DNA from 2 places in the Kinneretia aquatilis genome. Region 1 is predicted to be linked to the other one. Evidence: riboswitches for the same ligand, from Rfam matches in the RefSeq annotation. Region 1 holds a riboswitch; the other holds the start of a gene.

Region 1 (12,073 bases):
GCGGTGCGCGGCGGCATGGGCCAAGACCTTGAGCGTCATCAGCGGATCGGTGGCGATCATCTCGCCGAGGCTGTTGGCGTCCACCGCGTCTTCATTGGCGCGCAGCAGTTCCAGCGCATCGGCGGTCTCGGCCAGCACCGGGATTTCGGCGTCACGGAACAGCGCCACCCAACTGGGCAAATCGGGCGGCGCTTGGCGCAGCGGAGGCATCGGGACTGGCGCAGACATGGCGGGCTTGGGCAAAAGGTGTTGGATCGTATATCGGCGGCCGGAGCTTCATCTTGAAACCCGCGGCCGCCGCCCGCACACCCGCCGTCGCATCTGCCGTGCACTTGTGCGCGCCCGCGCCCATCGGTTTCGTCCGGCCGAGCATCAACGGATGCCGCGCAGCGGATCCCGCGGCTGCTTGCTTGGCTGCGCCGGTGCCGGCGCTGGGCTCACTTGGGGTAGGTGAGCGCCGCTAAAGCCGCCTCACTCCGGGCAAGGTGCCCACCCGCATCCCATCGGCGTAGAGCGCACCTTCCGGCGCGCCCGCCTCCGCATAGAACTCCAGTTCGGGCCGGCGCCGGCGCACGGCGCGCACCTGATGCACCAGCAGGGCCAGGCGGGTCAGCCCGGCACTGGCACTCAGCAGCACGCGGGCGGCGCGCCAGCGCCAGGCTTCATGGGTGATCTCGTAGTCTTCGGCCGTCACGTCCGGGCCGTTCAGTTCTCGCAAACGCATCATGATGGGTCTCCACTTCGGCCTCGCAAGGCCTTGGATTCAGGGGCTGGCGTCGGGCCTGCCGACGCGCAAGATTTCTTGTCGCAGCTCGCGTTGCGCGGCTTGGCGCAGGCGAACCTCGTGTTGCTGGTGGCCGTGTTTGCCTGCCTGTCGCATCAGCGCCGGCGCCACCAGCGGATTGCAGGGCTTCTGCAGGCGCAGGTTCAGCGGGCGGGGTGAGGTGAACTGGGTCATGTGGCAATCTCCTGGGCGCCGTACAGCGCGCCCGGTTGGGGGCAAGGTCAAGAAAAAGACCGAAACATTGGTTTTGGCCATGCGGCGGCTCGACTGGGTGCAGCCAACAAGAAACCAAACCATCTGGGGCATGGCGCTGCCCTCCAGGGCAGGCACCGGCCGGAACTCCATGCAGCGGCTCGGCCTGGTGGCGCTGAATCGCTTCAGTGCCGAGCAAGGCGCAGAGAACGCTTGAACTGACTCGCGAAAGACTCGGTGCGGACCGAGCGACGGTGGGCACTGGGCCGGCGCATCGCAGGGCGCTGGGTGGAGACGCCGGGGTGCATCCCTTGGCGGGGATGTGCCTGGCTGGACTCCAGCGCTAGCGGGGGCGGGCAGCTCCCGGTTAAGACAGGGGGAGGGGGACCTTCACGAGCGGCGCCTTGCTTGGGGTGCGCCGCGAGCCGCTCGCTTGAGCAAATGATAAACGACTGTTTATCTTGTGCATATACTTTTTATCAAAAGAGATAAAGAAATGTGCGCAAGCCGCCACGGCACGAGTTCCGCCCGGCCACGAGGCGGGGGCTGGATTCAGGCCGATGTGTGGGGTGGATGGACCCGCCAAGCGGCGTTGATGGCGGCTCGGCTGCGGGGCGGAGACGTGCACCTCGGTGCGATCGATCGCGACGCCGGCGCAGGCACTGGCACGGGCACTTGTGCCAAGTCCGCTGCGTGGCTCGAGTGCTGCGTTCAGCGCTTCTTCGGTTTCAGTGGCGCAATGCCTTGTTGCAGGCGGCGCCACTCATCGAGCTCGGCCGCACCGCCGGTGGCCGGCGCCGGGCCACGCGAGGGTGGGCTGGCGGGCAAGACCGGCAAGGGTGCCGACTTGCCGGGCCCGGTGGCCGCCAGTTTGCCGGCTGGTGGCGCTTCTTGCGGCGGCGTCAGCACCTCGCCGAGCAGGTCCAGCAGGCGCGTGCGGGCGCGCTGCGGGTGGCGGCGGTAGTAGGTCAGCACCAGGCCGACGATGAAGCGCTCGTCATCGTCCTGCGGCACGCTGGGCGTGGCCTCACGCTCTAGGCTGGCTGGCTCGGGCTCGCCGGCGGCGTGGCTCTGATCCATCCAGCCCAGGGGCTTGTGGAAGAGCTGCTCGAACTGGCGCGCCAGGCGCTCGCCGATCTGGCGCGAGCGACTCTTGATCTGGCTCCAGTAACTGGGCTGGATCTGCAAACGCTCGGCAAAGCGCCGCTCCAGCCCACGCAAGGTGGCGGGATCGGGGTGCTTGACGGAGACGGCGACGAATTCTTCGAACAGGAGCATCGCGTTGTCCAAGCGGATCTGGGCGACGTCCCGGGGGGCGGATGACATCCCTCTATGATAAAGCCTCGTTCATCCGGCTTGCCGGGGCGGGGCTCAGCGTCTGCCTGCCCCGCGCGGAGTGTGTCGCGGCTATTTTGACTTTTTGATAAAGAGTCGATGCCTTCGGTTCGGCCAGGCTTCAGTCTTCTTCCTGTGCCTGGTAGGCCGCGATCAGCTGGCTTTGCGTGTGGGGCGGCACCGCTTCGTAGTGAGAGAGCCGCACGCTGTAGCGACCCTGGCCGCTGCTCAGGGCATTGAGCCGGCTCTGGTACTGGCTCAGTTCGGCCAGCGGCGCCAGGCCGCGCACGATGCTGCGGCCTGGCCAAGGGCTGTCGGTGCCGTTGACCTGGCCGCGCCGGGCGGCCAGATCGCCGGTGATGTCGCCGATCGCGGCTTCCGGTGCCTGGACTTCCAGATGCACCACGGGTTCCAGCACCAGGGGCCGAGCTTCCTGGACCGCGGCGATCAGGGCGCGCCGGCCGGCGGTGACAAAGGCCACCTCCTTGCTGTCCACCGAATGGTGCTTGCCGTCGAACACCGTCACCCGCAGGTCCACCAGCGGGTAGCCCGCCACCACACCGGTGTCCAGGGCCGAGCGCACGCCTTTCTCCACGGCCGGCATGAACTGCCCCGGGATGGTGCCGCCCTTGACCGCGTCGACGAACTCAAAGCCCGCGCCGCGCGCCAGCGGCTCCACGCGCAGATAGACCTCGCCGAACTGGCCGGCGCCGCCGCTCTGCTTCTTGTGGCGGTAGTGCCCTTCGGCCGCGGCCGAGATGGTCTCGCGGTAGGCCACGCGGGGCGGTTGGGTGTGCAGCTCGAATTTGTAGCTCTCACGCAGGCGCTCCAGCAGCAGGCGCAGGTGCAGCTCACCCAGACCATAGATCACCGTCTCCTGGGTTTGGCCGGCCTGGTCCAGGCGCAGGCAGGGGTCTTCCTCGACCAGGCGGCTCAACTGCTCCCAGAGCTTTTGCTCGTCGCCATGGCGCACCGGGCGGATGGCCATGCCATGCACGGGCACGGGGAAGTCCAGCGGGCGCAGATGGATGTGGGCATCCTCGGGCGCGTCGTGCAACACAGCGTCGTAGTGCAGGTCGTCGACCTTGGCGATGGCGCAGAGCTCGCCCGGTAGGGCCTGCTCCACCTCGACATGCCGGCCGCCCTGCAGCAGGAAGAGGTGGCCGACGCGGAATGGCTTGCGTGCCGAGCCGATGAAGAGCTGGCTGTGGCGGCGCAGCGTGCCCTGGTGCACGCGCATCACGCCCATCTTGCCGAGGTAGGGGTCGGAGATGATCTTGAACACATGGGCCAGCACATGGGCGCTGGGCTCGGGCAAGGCTTGCAGGGGCAGGGCCTCGGGGCCCTCGCCGCGCAGGAACAGGGGCGGGTTGCCTTCGGCCGGGTTCGGCAGCAGGCGCTCGATCACATCGAGCAGCTCGGCCACGCCGGCGCCGCTGCGCGCCGAGGTGAAGCAGACCGGGATCAGGTGCCCCTCACGCAAGGCCTGCTCCAGCGGCACGTGAAGCTCGCGCGGGTCGACATCGCCTTCGCTGAGATAACGATCCACAAACGCGGCATCCACCTCCACCACCTGCTCGACCAGGGCCTGGTGCGCCAGGCCCACCGAGGAAAAATCGGCCTGGCCGATGATGTTGTAAAAGCAGTCCAGCACGCGCCGCCCGCCTTCGGCCGGCAGGTTCAGGGGCAGGCATTCGCGCCCGAACACCGTGCGGATCTGCGCCAGCAGGCCTGGCAGGTCGAGCTCGGCCAGATCGATCTTGTTGATCACGATCAGCCGGCACAGGCCGCGCTGAGCGGCGGTCTCCATCATCTTGCTGGCCATGGGCTCCAGCCCGCTTTGCGCGTTGAGCACCAGCACCGCCGTGTCCACCGCCTCCAGCGCTGGCAGAGACTGGCCGATGAAATCGGCCGCCCCGGGCGTGTCGATGGCGTGGATGCGCACGCCGCCATGCTCCAGATGCACCACGCTGCTGTGCAGGGAATGCTGGTAGCGGCGCTCCAGCGGGTCGAAATCGCTGACGGTGTTGCCGCGCTCCACCGTGCCGGCCTGGGTGATGGCGCCGGCCTGCAGCAGCAAGGCCTCCAGCAAGCTGGTCTTGCCCGCCGCCGCGGGGCCGACCAGGGCCAGGCTGCGCAGGGCCGCGACCGCTGGCGAAAGGTGCGACTGGGGCGCACCGGTGGCGGATGGGGCGCGGCTGGCGTCGCCGTTCGGGCTCGGGCTCATGGCAGTCTCCTTGGCTCTCCGGCGCCCCGGCTTTTGTGGGGCGCGGTGATGGATGCGTGCGCGGTGCCGGGCTTTGACGCAGGGGAGGGGTCCGCTCGGCTCTGGCCTCAGGGTAGAGGAAGCCCGGCCGGCTTACAAGGCCCGCGCCGGCGGGCTTGGGCCGGTTCGCTCAAGTGGCCGCTTGCGCCCGGCCGGCCCAGGCGCCGAGCTCAGGCCCGCAGAAGGCGTAATCCAGCTCGGGCCGGCGGCCGCAGATCAGGTCCGCCAGGGCCGCGGCCGAGCCGCAGCTGTGCGTCCAGCCTAGGGTGCCGTGCCCGGTGTTGAGGAAGAGGCGGCCAACGCGGCTGGCGCCGATGTAAGGCAGGTTGGAGGGCGTGGCCGGGCGCAGGCCGGTCCAGTACTGGGCGCCGCTGGGCTGGCCCTCGGGCGCCACCATCTGCGGGAACAGCTCGCGCGTGCGCCGCAGCAAGGCCTCGCAGCGGCGCAGATTGAGCGTGCTGTCATAGCCATTGAGCTCGGCCGTGCCGGCCACGCGCAGGCGATCACCCAGGCGCGAGAACACCAGCTTGTACTCGTCGTCGGTCAGCGAGACCTGGTAGCTGTGCGCGGGCGAGATCACCGGCAGCGTCATCGAGTAGCCCTTGGCCGGGTAGATGTTGAGCGACACGCCCAGCTCGCGCGCCAGGCCGCGGCTGAAGGAGCCCAGGCAAAGCACAAAGCGGTCGGCGGTCAGGCGCTCGATTTCACCGTTCGCATCGGCCACGATCACCCGCGCCAGATCCTGGCCCTCGCGCTCGCAGCCCAGCACACGCGTCTGATAGCGGAACTTCACCCCGGCCTGCTCGGCCAGGGCGGCCAGTGCCTGGGTGAAGCGATGGGCGTCGCCCGACTCGTCGCTGGGCGTCATGCTGCCGCCGACGATCTGCGCGCGGCATTGCGCCAGCGCCGGCTCGATGGCCACGCATTCCTCGGGCGTTTTCATGTCCAGCTCGCAGCCTTGCTCGCGCATGATGCGGGCCGGCTCCTGCGCAGCGGCGTACTCCTGCTCGCTGGTGTAGAAGTGCAGGATGCCTTGCTGGCGCTGGTCGTAGGCGATGCCGGTGGCGGCGCGCAGGCGCTGCAGCTGCTCGCGGCTGTAGAGGCCCAGATTGACGATGTTGCGGATGTTGTGGGCGGTGCGGCCCGGCGTGCATTCGCGCAGGAACTGCAGGCCCCAGCGCCACTGGGCCGGGTCGGCGCGCAGGCGGAAGAGCAGGGGCGCATCCTCCTTCATCAGCCATTTCAAGACCTTGAGCGGCGCGCCCGGGTTGGCCCAGGGCTCGGCATGCGAGACGGAAATCTGGCCGCCGTTGGCATAGCTGGTTTCCAGGCCGGCCGCGGGCTGGCGGTCGATCACGGTGACTTCAAAACCCGCTTGGCGCAGATACCAGGCGGTGGTGACGCCGGTGACCCCGGCGCCCAGGACGATTGCGTGCATGTGTGCACTCCTGAAACAAGACAAACAGACCGTTGAGTGAGACGCGCAGGCGTACGCCCAGGCCCAGCGCGGGCTGTGTTTCGTTCCAGGCAGGTGAGGCACCCCAGGGTGGGGCGCGAGCCGGGCAGAGCACAGATCGGGCAATGGCAGCAAGAGCGTGCGCTTGACGCGCGCCGCTCCCGCTGTCCCTGTTACCTGAGAGATTCAGCCGCGCCCCGGGGGCATGGCCTTGCTCCTTCGGTGGCGGCTTGCGCATCGTCTGCGCGGGCCGCTCTCTCCAGCATTCGGCTTGTTGACGGATCCAGTACGGGGCCTGAGCGAGTATGGGAGCTTGCGCCTTCGGCGGCAGGGTCCAAAGCGGGCCTGCACTCTCCTGAATCCGGTGTGCAGTGTAGACGGGCTTGCCTGTATGCGAAGTCAGGGCAAATGCGGGGCAGCCCTGGGATCAGCGAGAGTCGGCCAGGAGTCCGGTCGGACGGACACAGTTTCGGCCCTCGCCCTTGGCTTGGTAGAGGCGCTCATCGGCCAGGGCGCACAAGGCTTCGGGCGTGTGGGCTTCGGCGTTGCCGGCCAGGCCCATGCTGACGGTGATGCCATGCAGATCGGGGTGCAGGCTGCGCCAGTCAAAGCGCTCGATCTGCTGGCGCAGCTTGTCGCAGAGCTGGCTGGCCAGGGGCAGGGGGGCCTCCACCAGGATCAGGGTGAACTCCTCGCCGCCATAACGCGCCACCACATCGGCGCGCCGGCAGTGGTCACGCAGCAGGCGAGCAAGCTGGCGCAGCACGGCATCGCCCACCGCATGGCCGAAGCGGTCGTTGACGGCCTTGAAGTGATCGAGGTCCAGCATGGCCAGGCTGAGCGGGTGGCGAAAGCGCGCCGCGCGCTCGCACTCCTGTTCAAGCAGCAGGTCCAGCCAGCGGCGATTGGCCAGGCCGGTCAGGGCGTCCTCATGGCTGAGCTGGCGCAGCAAGTCGGCTTGCGCCGAGAGTTGCGTCAGCAAGGCCTGCTTTTCCTGATCCGCCTGTCGGGCTGCCTGCAATTCCTGGCTCAGGGCCTGGGCCTGCTGGCGCACGAACAGGCCGCGCAGGCGCTGCTGCGAGTGCTCGCCCAGCAGGCGTTGTTCGCAGGCATGGTGGGCCTTGTAGTGCTGCAGGGCCAGGGCGTGATCGGCTCGCCGCTCGGCCAGCTCGGACAGGGCCCGATGAGCCTGGCTTGCCAGGGCGGTGAGCCGGCCTTTCGTGGCATGAGCCAGTGCGCGTTCCAGGGCGCCCTGGGCTTGCGGCAGATCGTTTCGGGCTTGCCACACGTCGGCCAGGCCCATCTCGATGCTGCACAGCGAAGGGCTGTCGCCCACGCTCAGGGCCAGCGGCCGGGCTTCTTCGAAGGCGGCCAGGGCCGCGTCCACTGCCCCTCGCGCCAGGCAGGACTGGCCCAGGCCCAGCAGTGCCTGGCCGAGATCGTTGACATTGCCGGTGCGCCGCGACAGGGTCAGCGCTTCGTCCAGAAGAAGGCAAGCCTCGGCATGCTGGCCGAGTTTGCTCAGCAGTGTGCCCAGGTCCAGCGCGCTGGTGGCCTGGCGCGCCAGGTCCTGGGTCTGGCGTGCGCAGTGCAGGCTGCGCTGAAGATGCTCCGCGGCCAAGTCCATCTCACCAATGCCTTGCAGCACCTGGCCCATCTGACCCAGGGCATAGGCCTGATCGACGATGGAGCCGTTGTGCTCGGCCAGTGCGAGGCTGAGCTGAAGCAACTCGAGGGCCTCCGGGAATTGGCCCTGCGTGAGGCGGGTCACCGCCATATTGTTCAGGGCGCGAGATTCGGCATGACTGGCCTGGTGGAGGCGGGCGAGTTCCAGGGCTCGCTGGTCCAAATGCAGGGCCTGTTCATAGTCGCCTTGGCGGGCCTGTATCAGGGCCTGCAAGTTCAAGGCATCCAGATGGCCATCGATCTCGCCCAGCGCCTCCAGCAGGCTGTGGGCCCGATCCAGTCGGGCTTGCAGTGGCGCCACCGGCTGGCCCAGGATGAACTCGCACAGGCTCCAGCGCAGCAAGGCATAGGCCAGGCCGCGCGGGTGGTCGATGGCCAGGGCCTGCTCATGGGCCTGCTGCGCCAGACGCAAGGCCCGCGGCGTGTCCGACATGCGCAGCGCGTAGGCTTCGGCATTCAGCGCGTCCACCTGCTCCGGCGTGAGCCGGGGGCGGCAGGGAGGCTGTGCTCGGGCTTTCATCGGCCGGCGTTCAAGGTCTCGGGCTTGCCGCCTGGCACTGCGCTCACTTGAGCGGAATCGGCGTGGCGCGATCCACCGGCACGGCGGTCACGCTGTTCTGCGGCGAGCCGTCGACCAGGCGGTCCGAATAGGTCAGGTAGACCAGGGTGTTGCGCCGGCTGTCGACCATGCGCACGATGCGCAGTTTCTTGAACACCAGGGACATGCGCTCGTTGAACACCTCTTCCTGCCGTGCCAGGGGCTTGGCGAAACCGATCGGCCCGGTCTGACGGCAGGCGATGGAGGCCTCGGCTTTGTCTTCGGCCAAGCCCAGGCCGCCCTTGATGCCGCCGGTCTTGGCGCGCGAGACGTAGCAGGTCACGCCCGTGACCTTGGGGTCTTCGTAGGCCTCCACCACCACCTTGTGATCGGGGCCGATCAGCTTGAACGCAGTGTCGACCTCGCCCACGGCCTCGCCGCTCGCCCGGGCCGGCAGGCCCAAGAAAAGAGCTGCGATTCCCAGCCCCATCAGGCCGGCACGGCGCCAGAACGAGGAGATCTTCGAGGCGAGCGGGGTGTGCGTCTTGGGCATGGTGGCGGCGTGTGCGGTGGCGTCGAGTGGTGGGGCGTCAGTGCTCGCCAGGGCTCGGGCGTTCGCGTGAGCCCAGGACTTGGCAAAAGCGCAGCAGATAGCCATCCAGGTCTTGTACCAGAAACTCCAGTTGCCCTTCTTCTTCCCGCTCGGACACCGGGTACCAGCTTTCTTCCAGCGCGCGGAAGAGGGGGCAGCCGAACTGGCGCAGCTGCGCCTGGAGCTGCTCGACATCCTCGACCTCGATCTGCAGATTCATGCCGCGGCCACGCGGCGTTTCGGTCGGCGCGGTCAGCCAGCTGTGCGCGTGGTCTTGCTCCAGCATCAGCTGCGCGCGGCCGAGCTCCAGATAGGCAAACGGGGGATCATCGCGGCGAAAGCGGACCTCAAATCCGCAGGCCCGGTAGAAGTGCAGCGATGCAGCCAGATCGCTGACGGCGAGCTCGGGCACCATGGGGTTCCAGAAGGGTTCGGTGGGCGCGCAGCGGTTCACGGTGGATGGGGAGCGTGGCGAAGCGCCGATTGTGTGCGGCATCCGTGGCTTGGCTGGGCGAGTTGCGCGCCGCCGGCGAGGGGCGCTTCCAGGGCCTGCCGGCTGTCCGCCGGTGCCTGCACGCGATCGTGCAAGCCGTAGTCGCGCAGCACGGCGGCCACGCGCAGGCGATAGTCGGCAAACACTGTCGCCCGACCCTGAGCCTGGCCCTCGCGGTGGGCGGCTTGCGAACGCCAGGCCTGGACGGCGGCTTCGTCACGGAAGCAGGACAGCGAGAGCAGCGTGTCGGGATCGCTCAGGCTTTGGAAACGCTCGATGCTGATGAAGCCGTCGATCTGCGCCAACTCCGCCCGCAAGGCCGCCGCCAGCGCCAGGTAATGCTCGCGCTGGCCGGCTGCGAGCTTCACTTCAAACACCACGAGGATCATGGGCGCGACTCCTGGGCTGTGGTCGAGGGTGTTGGCGCTCGCTCGGTGGGCAGCTTGGCGTCAGCAAGCACGAGGCTCTCGGCTCGGTCGGCCCTGTCGGCAAGGCGCGGCACGCGGGCATGGGCCAGTGCATGGTGGCCCTGCCAGGACGGGGGCGCGATGCCCTGCGCCAAGGCCTGGCGGGCGACGCCCAGGGTGGCCTGCGCCATGAGCAAGGCCAGTTCCTGGCCCGGGCATTGATGGCGGCCGTGTCCGAAGCTCAGGCCGGCGCCCGGCTCCGCGGGCTCGCAAGCCAGGCGCAGAAGCAGGGCCGTGCCCCGCGGTAGGTAGCTGTCACCCAAGCGGCAGTCGTGCAAGGCCCAGCGCCGCGTATGCTGGATGACGCCCGGGCTCTGCGCCAGCCGCAGCAGCTCTGCCTCATGCCCCGCGCCGGCCAGCAGGGCCTGGCCCAGCAATCCGGCGCCAGCCTCATGGCTTTGCCACAGCAAACCGATTGCCTGGGCTGCTGCATCCCAGTTCGGCAGGCTCAAGCCTCGCCACAGCGGCGCAGGGCCCTGGCGGCCCAGGCCCTGCGTCAAGGCTTCGCAAGCCTGGTCGGCCGCGTCCAGCTCGCGCGGCCCGGCTTCCGGTCGTAGCGCCTGGGCCAGGGCCTGGAGCTGCTGCCGAAGCGAGGCTTGATCCGCTGCACTGGACATGGGTACGCCCAGCATGGCGGCCAGGCTGGCCGGCAGGCTGGACCATTGCCAGGCCTCCCAGCTCTGGCTCAAGGCCAGGCGGGCTTGATGCTGGGCCTCGGCCTGCAGCACGCGGCGGTCGAGCGCGGTCAGGGCCTGCTCCAGCGCCTGTCGTTCTGCGTTGCGTGCGGGGTCTTCGCGCATGCGCAGCCATTGGCCGTAAATGGCGCCGAAGCGGCGGCCTTGCAAGGCTGGCGGCAGGGGCTGATCGGGCGGCCGCACGCCGAGGTCCGGATGCCTCAGCGCCTGACGCAGCAGATCAGGCCCCGCGATCACATGGGCTTGCAAGATGGGGTCGAAATCAAACCGCTTGCAGTCCTGCGCGGCCATGGGGGTGTCGGCCGCTGGGCTGGATGGGGCGTCGGGTGGAAGTGGGGAGGTGAAGGGGCAGGGCATGGAGGTGGAGAGAGGGGCTCAGTGAGTTCAGAGGCGTCAGTGTCTGGTGCTGGCCGCGCACATGCTTCGCTTACCATCGAAGCATGGATGACACACCCTTGCCGCCCCGCGGCGCTGGCTTTGCCGATCAAGCCCTGGCCGCATTGGCTCAGGCCATGGGCGAGCCGGCGCGTGCGCGCATCTTGTGCTGCCTGCTCGATGGCCATGCCCGCACTGCGACCGAGCTGGCGGCGGCGGCCGAGATCGCGGCCTCCACGGCCAGTGCCCATCTGAGCCGCCTGGTCGCGGCCGGCCTGCTGTGCTGCGAGGTCCAGGGGCGTCATCGCTACCACAGCCTGGCCGGGGGCGAAGTGGGCGCTGCGCTCGAGGCCCTGCTGGTGCTGGCGGGCCGCCAACACAGCGAGGCCTTGCCGCGCTTTGAGCCAAGCACGCCGCCCGAGCTGCGCGAGGCCCGGCGCTGCTATGACCACATGGCCGGCGAGTGGGCCGTGCGCTGGCACGAGCACCTGCTTCAGCAGGGCTGGTTGATCGTACAAGCCGAGGACGCTCGCAGTTATCAGCTGAGCCTGGCGGGCCAGGATGCGTTGGCGGCTTTGGGTCTGGACCTGGGGGCGGCGCTGCGCCAACGGCGCCGCTTCGCCTGCCCCTGCATGGACTGGAGCGTGCGCCGGCCGCATCTGGGCGGCGCCTTGGGCGCAGCCTGGCTGGCGCTGCTGGAACGCAAGGCCTGGGTGGAGGGCGCGCTGGACAGCCGCGCCCTGCGCATCACGCCGCGCGGTCGGGCGGGCTTGCGCCGCCTGCTCGGCGAGGCCTGAGCCTCGCCCGCGCCCGCGCCCGCGCCCGGCGCATCAATCCTCGTCCTGGAAGCGCTGGCGGATGTCCAGCACCTCGTCCCAGTGCTCGAAGAAGACGCGCACACAGTCCGGGTCGAAGTGGCTGCCCGCATGGGCCTTGATGTGGGCGGCGGCGGCCTCCAAGGTCCAGGCTTTTTTGTAGGGGCGCTCGGACGTCAGGGCATCGAAGACATCGGCCACGGCGACGATGCGGCTGAAGATGGGAATGGCCTCGCCCTGGAGGCCTTGCGGATAGCCGGTGCCATCGTATTTTTCGTGGTGGCCCAGAGCGATGGCGGCGCCGGCCTGCAGCACCAGGGAGGAGCTGTCCTTGAGGATTTCGTAGCCGTAGCTGGCGTGCAGCTTCATGATCTCGAAC
Region 2 (12,073 bases), on a different contig from region 1:
GGCAAGCTGGCCGATCTGGTCATCATCGACGGCGATGTGCTCAAGGACATCCGCCAGAGCGACCGCATCAGCCATGTGATGCAAAACGGCCGGGTCTTCGAGGTCGGCAGCATGAACGAGGTGCTGCCGCGCCAAAAGGCCCGCAAGCCCTTCTTCTTCGACGGCGCCGACGGCCGCAGCATGCCGGTCGAGGCACACAGCCATGGCCACGGTCACGGCGGCGAGGAGGACTGAAGATCAGAGGGTGGCGCGAGGAAAATTCAGTTCCGTACTGAATTCTTGTTTTCGTTCGCCAAAGAACTTACACTGAACTCCTCAGCGACGCCGCTCCTGCCTGCCCAGGCCGGCGCCGCCCACCTGCCAGGAGTTCGCCATGGCCGCCCTTCCTTCGGACTTCCACAGCCAGCCGCAGCCGGGCTTGCCCGATCTGCACACCCCGGCCGCCGCCGGCGCGGCGCTGCGCACGTTTTTTCGCATGGCCCAGGCCTGGGGCCTGAGCAATGAAGAACAGCAGCGCCTGCTCGGCTGCGGCCGCACCACGTTTTACGACTGGAAAGCCGGCCGCATCAAGGCCGGCCTGGACGGCGCCACGCTGGAGCGCCTGTCTCATCTGTTCAGCATCTACGCCAGCCTGCAGATCCTGCTTCCCATCCCGGAGCGGGCCGATGCCTGGATCAAGAAGGCCAACAGCGCGCCCCTGTTCGGCGGCGGCAGCGCCCTTTCGCGCATGCTGGGCGGCCAGATCGCCGATCTCTTTGTCGTGCGCCAGTACCTGGATGCACAGCGCGGCGGCTGGGCCTGAAAGACCTGGCGTTTGAGCTCCTCCGCCCTGCCCCCGTCTGCCCCGATCGCCCTGCCCTGCATCCCCGTGCACTGGCCGGATTCCTGCCGTCTACTGCCCAGCCGCTACCCGCCCGTGCTGCTGTTCGACGCAGTGGCCGAGCCGGCGGACCTGGCCGTGGTCTTCGCCATCGAGGCGCTCGGCAACCCGCGCCTGCGCGAGCAACTCGGCGAGCTGAGCCTGGTGCCGCCCGAGCAGCGCCTCTGCGGCCCCGGGAGCAGCCCCATCATGGCGGCCTTCACCCACCTGAACCCCGAGGGCAGCCGTTTTTCCGACGGCAGCTACGGTGTCTACTACGCCGCGGCCACGCTGGAAACCGCCGTGGCCGAGGTCAGCCACCACCGCGCGCTCTTTCTCGCCCGCACGGCCGAGCCGGCCATCGATGTGGATCTGCGCTGCTACCGCGTCACGGTGCAGGCCGATTTGCACGAACTGCGTGCCGACGACCGTGATCTGCGCGCGCTGGCGCTGCTGGATGCGAACTCCTACGCCGCCTCGCGGCCCTTCGCCCAGAGCCTGCGCGAGCAAGGCAGCGCGGGCCTGATCTACGACAGCGTGCGCCAGCCCGGCGGCCAGTGCGTGGCCCTGTTCACCCCGCGCGCCGCCTTGCCTCCGGCCCGGCAGGCCGAGCATGTGACGCTGCGCTGGAACGGTCAGCGCATGGCCGACTGGTACCTGAAGTCAGGCCACCACGTGATCTGATTGCTCAGCAGCGCTCAGCGCCAGACGCCTTCGCGGTTTTCTTTCTGCGTGGCGTAGTAGGTGTAGAGCACCGCGTCGGTCACGTTTTCAGTCTGAAGCAGGCCGGAGGCCGACATCTTGTGCGACCAGGTGCGATCCGCCCCGTAGTGGCCGACCCAGGGGATCTGACGCACCAGCTCGCTGCGGATGGGGGTCAAGTGTTGCGGGTTGCGGTAATAGCCCTCGGGCGCATCGACCCAGACCTTGTTCTTCATGCTGTAGAACACCGATTTGAAGGGCCCACCCTCGACGCTGATGCGCGCCGAAAAGCCCACGCAATCAACTCCGTTCAGCAAGGGGTAGATGGTGTCGACGTAGTGCTCGGAGATCTCGTCGTCATCGTCCACGAAGTTCAGGTACTCGCCCTGGGCGATGTCGATCATGGCCTGCAGCTTGGGGCCGTACTCGCGGCTGCGGTTGTCTTCGAGCACCAGCAGTTCCACATCGGGATAGCGGGCCACCTGGGGTTCCAGGATGGCCAGCATGCGCTTGCGCAGCTCGCGCCGCGCCGGCAGGCTGGGCACGAGGATGGACCACTTGAATTTCTTCGTCGCGCCGGCCTGCGCCGCCGGGCAGGCGGGCAACAGGCGGTGGGCCGCGTCCACGGCATCGTCGGGCAGGCGCAAGCGGCTCTGGCGCGCCCGCGCCGTGGTGCGCTCGCGCAGCGAGCTCTCGATCTTGCGCAGCACCACCCGCGTGCCCAGGGCCGCCTCGGCCTCGCAGGGCCGCGCCTGGGCATCGAAGTAGGCATGGGCCAGCAGCTCGAAGCGCTGCCCGAACCAGCCCAGCGCCCAGAAATCCTCGCCGCAAGCCTGCCAGAAGCTGCTGAAGAGATCGGGCGCGGCCAGCCAGCCCGCAGCAGCTGCAGGCTCGGGTGGCAAGGCGCCGGCCAAATCCAGTTGCAGCTCGCCGCCGGTTTGCAGCAGACGCAAAGCCTGATTCAGCAAGGTCTTCAATGCCGAAGCCTCATGCTGCAGGCCGCTGACGTCGAGCAACTCCAGGCTCTCGGCCTGCAGCTCGATCGGGCCATGCGCGTCCGACTGGTCGCGCAGCGGCAGATCCAGTGGGCGGCTCAGGTCCAGCCGAAGATCGGGCTCTTGCTCGGCATCTCGGCTGATATTGAGCCAGCCGGCTTTGTAATCGGCGCCGGCGCCCACATGCAGGCGCTGCGGCCGCCAGGGCGCTTGCGGCAAGGCCGGCAGGCGTTCAACGGCATGGTTGGCCGCAACGGCGAGCATCTCGGCATAGGCCACAGCCGGGTCGGCCTGCTCAAAGCGCTCCAGCGCCAGGCGGGCGAAATCAAAAAACGCCGGGGTGCCGAAGTCCTCGCTGAAGAACTGCTCCAGCTGCCCGCCCTCCAGCCACAGGACCGAGTCCTCGAAGGCCGGATGCACCTCGGTGCCCGGCGCGCGCTCGGAGATGACGGGCGTGCCCAGGGACAGGCAGATCGCCGCCCGGGTCTGCTCGAAGCGGCTGCTCTCGTAGAAATGCACATTGAGCACGGCCTTGGCCTGGCGGATGAACTCATCACGCTCGGGGCCGTAAAGCGGGCCGTCGAACAAGGCCACGCTCAAGCCCAGGGCCTCGATGCGATCCAGCCAGGCGCGGCGGCGATCGTTCATGCTGCCGATGAACAGCAGATCGATGGGCCGCTGCTCCAGCGGGATGGATTCCGCCGGCCTCAGGTACGGTGCATGCAGCAGGGGGAACACCGGCACCTGATCCGGCCGGGCGCGGTAGGCGCTGCAGTTGGCGGCGTCGTAATCCACCACCGGCCAGTTCGCCAGCAGCTGCAAATACTCGGGCGAGACCTGGGCCCCGCCCTCGCCCAGCTGCTCCAGGTTCACAAACACGCAGACATGGCGATCGAGCAAGGCCGGCTCAAAACCGAGATGGGCGCCAAAGATGAAATTGATCGCCCCATGGCGCAGCCGGTTCTTCGCCATGCTGACCTCGGCCCCGAGGCGGCGGAACTGGTAGCGGAAGTAGCGCGCCTGATCGAGCAAGCCCAGGGAGTGCACATAGGCCCCGGGCTGCTGGATGCAGAGGTGAATTTCGGGCGCGGTGTGGCTCATGGGCGCGGTGTTGCCTGCAAGGCGTGATTCATGCTGCGGCCAGCATAGGCAGAAGCGGCGCCCGCCATGGCGTGATGAACGCGAGGAAGCCGGCGCATTTGTGGATTTGCGAAAAGGCCTCGCCACGGAGCCACTTTTTGCGCAAAAACCAGGGCTACAATCGCCGCCGTCAGGAGAGAGCTTCCTCGCGGAAGCCGCCGAAGGCGCAGTGGCACTGGTGATCCCACGCTGCGAACGCTCAGGCAAAAGGACTGATAAAACGCCCGTTCACAAAACGTCGGGCGTCCTCACTGGAGAGAGACGGGTTTCGAGCCCGTCCACCGAAGGGGCAAGCTGTTGGCAATACGCCGGCGGCCAATCTCTCAGGTAAAGCGGACAGCGAGGGCATTCCCCCCCACTCCTTGAGTCGGTCTCAGGGGCGTGGGCCAGATGATTGCCCTCGAAAGCTGCTCCCATGTCCGCTGCTGACTCCTCCGCTCCCCTGCTCAAGACCCCCCTGCACGCCCTGCACATCGAACTCGGCGCCAAGATGGTGCCCTTCGGCGGCTACGACATGCCCGTGCAGTACCCGACCGGCGTGATGGCCGAGCACAAGCACACCCGCGCGGCCGCCGGCCTGTTCGACGTGTCCCATATGGGCCAGGTCCGCCTGATCGGCGATGGCGCTGCCGCTGCGCTGGAAACCATCGTGCCGGTCGATGTGATCGACCTGGGCCTGTTCAAGCAGCGCTATGCCCTGTTCACCAATGAACAAGGTGGCATCCTGGACGACCTGATGATCGCCCGCCGCCCGGACGACCTCTTTGTGGTGGTGAACGCCGGCTGCAAGGTGCAGGACATCGCCCACATGCAGGCCAAGATCGGCGACAAGTGCCAGGTCTTGCCCCTGCCCGAGCAAGCCCTGTTGGCCCTGCAAGGCCCGCAGGCCGTGACCGCCCTGTCGCGCCTGAACCCTGAAGTCGCCAAGCTGACCTTCATGACCGGCGGCTTCTTCAATCTGGACGGCATTGAGACCTTCCTGACCCGCTCGGGCTATACCGGCGAAGACGGCTTCGAAATCTCGGTCCACCAGGACCAGGCAGTCGAGCTGGCCCGCAAGCTGCTGGCCCAGCCGGAAGTCAAGCCCATCGGCCTGGGTGCGCGCGATTCGCTGCGCCTGGAAGCGGGCCTGTGCCTCTACGGCCATGACATCGACACCGGCACCACCCCGGTGGAAGCCTCGCTGACCTGGGCCATTCAGAAGGTGCGCCGCGCCGGTGGCGCCCGTGCCGGTGGCTACCCCGGTGCCGCCGTGGTGGACGAGCAGCTGTCCAAGGGCGCCGCTCGCAAGCGCGTCGGCCTGGTCAGCAGCGAACGCATGCCGGTGCGCGAAGGCGCCAAGCTGGTCAACGCCGAGGGCGTGGAAATCGGCGTGGTCACCAGCGGTACCCTGGGCCCCACGGTAGGCAAGCCGGTGGCCCTGGCTTACCTGGCCAAGGAATTTGCGGCCCTGGGCACCGAAGTCTTCGCCATCGTCCGCGACAAGCGCACACCGATGACGGTGTCCAGCACCCCGTTCACGCCCAACGGCTACTACCGCGGCTGAACGGATGAGAGCCGGCTCGGCTCTCGTCGCGCTTGCCCGGCCCCGATCGGGCACCCTACATTTCATTTTCTTTCTCCTTTCCACCTTCCGAAAGCAACGGAGCACCGCATGAGCAACATCAAGTACACGCCTGACCACGAGTGGGTCCAGATCGAAGCCGACGGCATCGTCACCGTGGGCATCACCGTGCACGCACAAGACGCCCTGGGCGATGTGGTGTTCGTGGACCTGCCTGCCGTGGGCAGCAGCTTCGAAGCCAAGGAAGTGGCGGGCGTGGTGGAGTCGGTCAAGGCCGCCGCCGACGTCTACATGCCGGTCGCCGGCGAGATCACCGAAGTCAACGAAACCCTGCGCGACGACCCGTCGCTCGCCAACAGCGACCCGCTGAAGACCGGCTGGTTCTTCAAGGTCAAGTTGAGCAATCCGGCCGAGCTGGACGGCCTGATGGACAGCACCGCCTACGACGAGCTGGTCAAGAACAGCTGATCAAACCGGCCGCGGCGGCTCTATGAGTGAGGCCGCGGCACCCCCTGCCACAGAGCGCAGTCCTTGCGCCTTGCTGTGGCAGGCTCTCCCGAACACAAACGGCCTGAGGCCGCCACAAGCGGCGCCAGGCTCCAAGGATTTGCCATGTTGATGTCCGCCCTGCAGCCCCTGTCGGTGCTCGAGAACGCCACCGAATTCCAAGCCCGCCACATCGGCCCCGATGCCGCTGACGAAGCCGGCATGTTGTCGGTGATCGGTGCCGCCTCGCGCCGCGCCCTGATCGAAGCCGTGGTGCCCGCCAGCATCAAGCGCTCAGTGGGCATGGACCTGCCGGCGGCTGCGACCGAAGCCCAGGCCCTGGCCGAGCTGAAGGCGCTGGCGGGCAAGAACAAGGTGCTCAAGAGCTACATCGGCCAGGGCTACTACGACACGCTGACACCCGGCGTCATCCTGCGCAACATCCTCGAGAACCCCGCCTGGTACACCGCCTACACGCCCTACCAGGCTGAAATTTCGCAAGGCCGCATGGAGGCCCTGGTCAACTTCCAGACCATGGTGACCGACCTGACCGGCATGGCCATTGCCAACGCGTCCATGCTGGACGAAGCCACCGCCGCCGCCGAAGCCATGACCCTGGCCGCCCGCGTGGGCAAGAGCAAGAGCCAGACCTTCTTCGTCGCCGACGACGTACTGCCGCAAACCCTGGAAGTGGTGCGCACCCGTGCCGAGCCCCTGGGCTTCAACGTGGTGGTGGGCCCGGCTGCTGAGGCTGGCAAGAGCGAGTGCTTCGCCGCCCTGCTGCAATACCCCGGCGTGAACGGCGATGTGCGCAGCCTGCAAGCCGCCGCCGACGCGGTCCATGCCCAAGGTGCGCTGCTGATCGCTGCCGCCGACCTGCTGGCCCTGACCCTGATCAAGGCCCCCGCCGAGCAAGGCGCCGACATCGCCGTGGGCACGACCCAGCGCTTCGGCATGCCCATGGGCAATGGCGGCCCGCACGCCGCCTACATGGCCTGCAAGGACGAGTACAAGCGCAGCCTGCCCGGCCGCCTGGTCGGTGTCTCCATCGACGCCCACGGCAAGCCGGCCTACCGTCTGGCCCTGCAGACCCGCGAGCAGCACATCCGCCGCGAGAAGGCCACCTCCAACATCTGTACCGCCCAAGTGCTGCCGGCCGTGGTGGCCAGCATGTACGCCGTGTACCACGGCCCGCAAGGCCTGAAGCGCATCGCCCAGCGCGTGGCCTCCTTCACCGCCGTGCTGGCCGAAGGCCTGAAGAGCCTGGGCTTTGCCCTCGGCAACGCCAGCGCATTCGACACCCTGCATGTGCAGACCGGTGCGCAGACCGCGGCCATCCAGGCCCGCGCCGTGGCCGCCGGCATGAACTTCCGCCGCGCCAGCGCCGAGGCCCTGAGCCTGTCGCTCGACGAGACCACCACACGCGCCGACCTGGCCGCCGTGCTGGCCGTGTTTGCCGATGGCAAGGCCCTGCCGGACCTGAGCGCGTTCGACAAGGGCATCGCCAGCCTGATCCCGGCTGAGCTGCAGCGCACCAGCGCCTACCTGAGCCACCCGGTGTTCAACCGCTACCACTCGGAAACCGAGATGCTGCGCTATCTGCGCGGCCTGTCGGACAAGGACCTGGCGCTGGACCGCAGCATGATCCCGCTGGGCTCCTGCACGATGAAGCTGAACGCCACGGCCGAGATGATCCCCATCACCTGGCCCGAGTTCGCCGGCGTGCACCCATTTGCCCCGCACGATCAGCTGCAGGGTTATGCCCAGCTGAACGAACAGCTGACCGCCTGGCTGTGCCAAGCCACCGGCTACGCCGGCATCAGCCTGCAGCCCAATGCCGGCTCGCAAGGTGAGTACGCCGGCCTGCTGGCCATCAAGGCCTGGCATGAGTCGCGCAATGAAGGCCATCGCAAGATCTGCCTGATCCCTGAATCGGCCCACGGCACCAACCCGGCCTCGGCCCAGATGGTGGGCATGCAGGTCGTGGTGACCAAGTGCGACAAGGAAGGCAATATCGACCTGGCCGACCTCAAGGCCAAGTGCGAGCAGCACAGCGCCAACCTGGCCGCCATCATGATCACCTACCCCTCGACCTACGGTGTGTTCGACACCCAGGTCAAGGAAATCTGCGCCCTGGTGCGCAGCCACGGTGGCCGTGTTTATGTGGACGGCGCGAACATGAACGCCCTGGTCGGTGTGGCCGCACCGGGCGAATTCGGCGGCGATGTCTCGCACCTGAACCTGCACAAGACCTTCTGCATCCCGCACGGCGGTGGCGGCCCGGGCGTCGGCCCGGTCTGCGTGGTGGCCGATCTGGTCCCCTTCCTGCCCACCCACCGTTCGGCCGGCTACGACAGCAAGACCGCCATCGGCGCCGTGTCCGCCGCACCGCTGGGCAATGCCGCCGTGCTGCCCATCAGCTGGATGTACTGCCGCATGATGGCCGCTGAGGGCCTGCAGGCTGCGACCGAAGTGGCCATCCTCTCGGCCAACTATGTGGCCGCCCGCCTGGCCGATGCCTACGACATCCACTTCAGCGGCAATATCGAGGGCATCAAGGGCGGCGGTGTGGCCCACGAGTGCATCCTGGACATCCGCCCGCTGAAGGACGCCACCGGCGTCGGCGCTGAAGACGTGGCCAAGCGCCTGATCGACTACGGCTTCCATGCGCCCACCCTGTCCTTCCCGGTGGCCGGTACCCTGATGGTGGAGCCGACCGAGAGCGAGTCTAAGTTCGAGTTGGACCGCTTCTGCGACGCCATGCTGGCCATCCGCGCCGAGATCGCCAAGGTGGCCGACGGCAGCTGGACGGCAGAAGACAACCCGCTGGTCAACGCCCCTCACACGGCAGAGAGCCTGCTGGCCGCGGAGTGGACCCATGGCTACAGCCGCGAAGAAGCTGCCTACCCGGTGGCCTCGCTGCGCCGCCAGAAGTACTGGGTGCCGGTGGGCCGCGTGGACAACGTCTACGGGGATCGCAACCTCAGCTGCTCCTGCCCGCCGATGAGCGACTACGCCTGAGCGTCCCAGGACGCTCGGCACCGCCCTGCCAGAGCCGGCTTGCTGTCTGATGGAACATTCACCATCGACGCCAGCCGGCTTTTTTGTCACAAGACCGGCCTGATTCATCGGGCCGTGCTCGAATCTCACACCAACGCTTGGAGGCCCCATGGCCGTTTCAGTCTTCGACCTCTTCAAGATCGGCATCGGCCCATCCAGCTCGCACACCGTGGGCCCCATGCGTGCGGCACGCATGTTTGTGCAACGCCTGCGCCACGAAGGCCAGCTCGAGCGCACGGCACGCGTGGTCTCGCAGATGTATGGCTCGCTCGGTGCCACCGGCAAGGGCCACGGCAGCGACAAGGCCGTGTTGCTGGGTCTGGCCGGCCATGAGCCGGATACGGTCGATGTCGAGCAGGTGCCGGCTTACCTCGACGCCATCCGCAGCGGCGGCCGCATCCGTCTGGGCGGTGAGCATGAGATCGAGTTCAACGAGGCCAAGGACCTGGTGCTGTTCAAGCGCCAGAGCCTGCCCTTCCATGCCAATGGCATGCGCTTCTCGGCCTTCGATGCCGAAGGTGTGGAAATCCAGCAGCGCACCTACTACTCGGTCGGCGGCGGCTTTGTCGTCAGCGACGAGGTGGCGGCCGACGGCAGCAAGCAAAAAGTCATCGCCCCCGATGCCACCGTGCTGCCCTACCCCTTCAAGACCGGCGACGAGTTGCTGGCGCTGACGAAGCAACACGGCATCAGCATCGCCGAAGTCATGCGCCGCAACGAGCGCCACTGGCGCAGCGATGAAGAGACCCGCGCCGGCCTGCTGAAGATCTGGCAGGTGATGCAGGACTGCGTCAGCCGCGGCTGCCGCACCGAGGGCATCCTGCCCGGTGGTTTCAAGGTCAAGCGCCGTGCGGCCCAACTGCACCGCGACCTGACCGCCAACCCCGAAGCCGCGCTGCGCGACCCGCTGCAGGTGATGGACTGGGTCAACCTCTACGCCCTGGCCGTCAATGAAGAAAACGCCGCCGGTGGCCGCGTGGTGACGGCGCCGACCAATGGCGCAGCCGGCATCGTGCCGGCCGTGCTGCACTACTACAGCCGCTTCGTCCACCACGCCAACGACGAGGGCGTGATCGACTTCCTGCTGACGGCTGCGGCCATTGGCATCCTCTACAAGGAAAACGCCTCGATCTCGGGCGCCGAGGTCGGTTGCCAGGGCGAGGTGGGCGTGGCCTGCTCCATGGCTGCTGCGGCCCTGTGCCAGGTCATGGGCGGCACGCCCGAGCAGGTCGAAAACGCCGCCGAGATCGGCATGGAACACCACCTGGGCCTGACCTGCGACCCAGTCGGCGGCCTGGTGCAAATCCCCTGCATCGAACGCAACGCCATCGCCTCGGTCAAGGCCATCAATGCCGCGCGCATGGCCTTGCGCGGCGACGGCACGCACTTCGTGAGCCTGGACAAGGTCATCAAGACCATGCGCGACACCGGTGCCGACATGATGACCAAGTACAAGGAAACCGCACGCGGCGGCCTGGCCGTCAACATCGTCGAGTGCTGATACGGCACGCGCAAGACGAAACAGAAAAAGGCGACCCGAGGGTCGCCTTTGACTTGGCTGGGTGAAACGAAACGAGTTCAGGCGCGACGACGACGCGACACCGCACCCAGGCCAGCCAGGGCCAGGCCCACCAGCAGCAGAGAGCTCGGCTCCGGCACGGTCGAGGGCGGCTGCACCGAGCCATTGCGCACGCTGAAGCTGTAGCGGCCGGCGACGTTGGAATTCAGCGAACCGGCAACCAGGGACTGGGCGCCGCCATCCAGCAGCGCGCCGTTGACGGCCGAGCCGGGCAGCTCGAAGGAATTGCTGTTGCCGTTGGACCAACCGACGCGCACCGAATTGCCACCTTGGCCGTTGCTGCCGCCGCTGCTGGCAGCATCTCCAGTCTCCCACTGGATCTTGTCGTAATTGAACTCGAAGTCGAAGTCACCGGCATTGATGTCCGAGCGGTCGGTGATGATGAGCTGGAAGGTGTTCAGCTTGTTGGCCTGGGTGTCAAAGTAGCCCACGTCCAGCCAGTTCACGCCGAAGACCTTGTGGCCGTTCAGCAGGCCGGTGCCGTACTGGGTGACACCGCTGCGGGCATTGCGGGTGTCCACGTCGGCAAAGAAGGCCGCCAGGATCTGGCGGTTGGTGCCCTGCAGGCCGAAGGGCGTGTAAGTGTCCAAGGCTCGATCAAACGTCACGTTGCCGTTGTTGTTGACGAACAGCTGGGTGAACTGGCTGCCGAAGAAATTGACGTTGAAGCCGATGTTGACCAGGCCGGTGGAGCCATCGTCGTTGCGCGGCAAGGTGTTGGCCGAGAACAGGTCGGTGTGATGCACAGCGCCCGCCAGAGCCGAAGAGCTCGCTGCCACCAGTCCCGAGACCAGCAGTGCGGCGGAAAACAGAGTCTTGATCTTCAATTCGTATCCCTACAAGTGTCCAAAACAAAAGTTCGCCCATTGGCGAACTTGCTTTGTGAAGCAGGGTTCATGCCAGCGCACCAAGTCCTTGTGGCGAGGCAATTTGCACGAAACAGAACGTAACGCTGTCAGAAAACCCGACAACGTGGTAACAACTGCATACAAAAAACCCATGACCTGCGGCACGGGTACAGACTGCAAGACCGGGCTTAGCGCTTGATTGGCGGGCTGTCCTGAGGCAGCCAGCGCTTGTAGATGGCGGCAAAGCTGCCGTCGCGCTTCATGGCATCGAGTGCCCTTTGCCAGGCTTGAACGACACGGTCAGGGGTGTCACGCGAGAAGGCGATATACCCTTCGGCGCTGGCATAGCTGTACACGATCTCCAGCGCATCCTCGGGCACGCCGGCCTGCGCCATGATCTTGGGCATGGACAGACGTTCGGTGGCGAAATAATCCGCCCGCTGGGCCAGGAGCATGCGGATGGCTGCCTGCGGATCGGCAACGCTGACCAGGTTGCGAAAGCCCAGCTGGCTCAGCTCCTCCGAGGTGTACCAGTCACGCACCACCAGCACCGACTTGGCCCGCTTGGCATCGTCCATGCTGCGCAGTCGCAGGCCACCGCGGGCCGGCGCATAGATCGAGCTGTAGAAGGTGACCACCGGCCCCACCCACTTGAAGAGGCGCTCTCGCCCTGGCGTGCGTGCCATGCTGAACAAGGCGGTTTCGCCGCCCAGTTGCACCTCGCGGTAGGCACGCGCCCAGGGTTGGAACTCGATCGGCAATTCCTTCTTCAGGCGCCGCTGGATCTCCTGCACCACCTCGACCGCCAAGCCCTTGGCCTCGCCGTTCTCGCTGAAGTTG

The links. Region 1 has a riboswitch for glycine ahead of C1O66_RS00115 (D-amino acid dehydrogenase). Riboswitches for the same ligand answer to the same signal wherever they lie in the genome.
Region 2: another riboswitch for glycine. It lies ahead of gcvT (glycine cleavage system aminomethyltransferase GcvT); the one in region 1 lies ahead of C1O66_RS00115 (D-amino acid dehydrogenase).

The regions. Positions count from the first base shown of each region.
Region 1 is NZ_POSP01000001.1:18,233-30,305, forward strand. It holds gene C1O66_RS00090 (HDOD domain-containing protein) at 1-228, opposite strand, end outside; gene C1O66_RS00095 (hypothetical protein) at 461-727, opposite strand; gene C1O66_RS23460 (hypothetical protein) at 764-958, opposite strand; gene C1O66_RS23465 (hypothetical protein) at 957-1,193, shown strand; gene C1O66_RS00105 (hypothetical protein) at 1,688-2,302, opposite strand; gene fusA (elongation factor G) at 2,433-4,538, opposite strand; gene C1O66_RS00115 (D-amino acid dehydrogenase) at 4,708-6,015, opposite strand; glycine riboswitch at 6,188-6,306, opposite strand; glycine riboswitch at 6,308-6,401, opposite strand; gene C1O66_RS00120 (diguanylate cyclase) at 6,461-8,239, opposite strand; gene C1O66_RS00125 (CreA family protein) at 8,283-8,747, opposite strand; gene C1O66_RS00130 (bleomycin resistance protein) at 8,848-9,303, opposite strand; gene C1O66_RS00135 (antibiotic biosynthesis monooxygenase family protein) at 9,300-9,731, opposite strand; gene C1O66_RS00140 (cytochrome P450 family protein) at 9,728-10,795, opposite strand; gene C1O66_RS00145 (helix-turn-helix domain-containing protein) at 10,945-11,676, shown strand; gene C1O66_RS24155 (HD domain-containing phosphohydrolase) at 11,710-12,073, opposite strand, start outside.
Region 2 is NZ_POSP01000004.1:831,674-843,746, reverse strand. It holds gene C1O66_RS23265 (amidohydrolase family protein) at 1-234, shown strand, start outside; gene C1O66_RS23260 (antitoxin Xre-like helix-turn-helix domain-containing protein) at 374-802, shown strand; gene C1O66_RS23255 (RES family NAD+ phosphorylase) at 815-1,543, shown strand; gene C1O66_RS23250 (hypothetical protein) at 1,558-3,657, opposite strand; glycine riboswitch at 3,818-3,921, shown strand; glycine riboswitch at 3,938-4,046, shown strand; gene gcvT (glycine cleavage system aminomethyltransferase GcvT) at 4,112-5,242, shown strand; gene gcvH (glycine cleavage system protein GcvH) at 5,351-5,728, shown strand; gene gcvP (aminomethyl-transferring glycine dehydrogenase) at 5,873-8,767, shown strand; gene C1O66_RS23230 (L-serine ammonia-lyase) at 8,916-10,307, shown strand; gene C1O66_RS23225 (nidogen-like domain-containing protein) at 10,385-11,212, opposite strand; gene C1O66_RS23220 (substrate-binding periplasmic protein) at 11,422-12,073, opposite strand, start outside.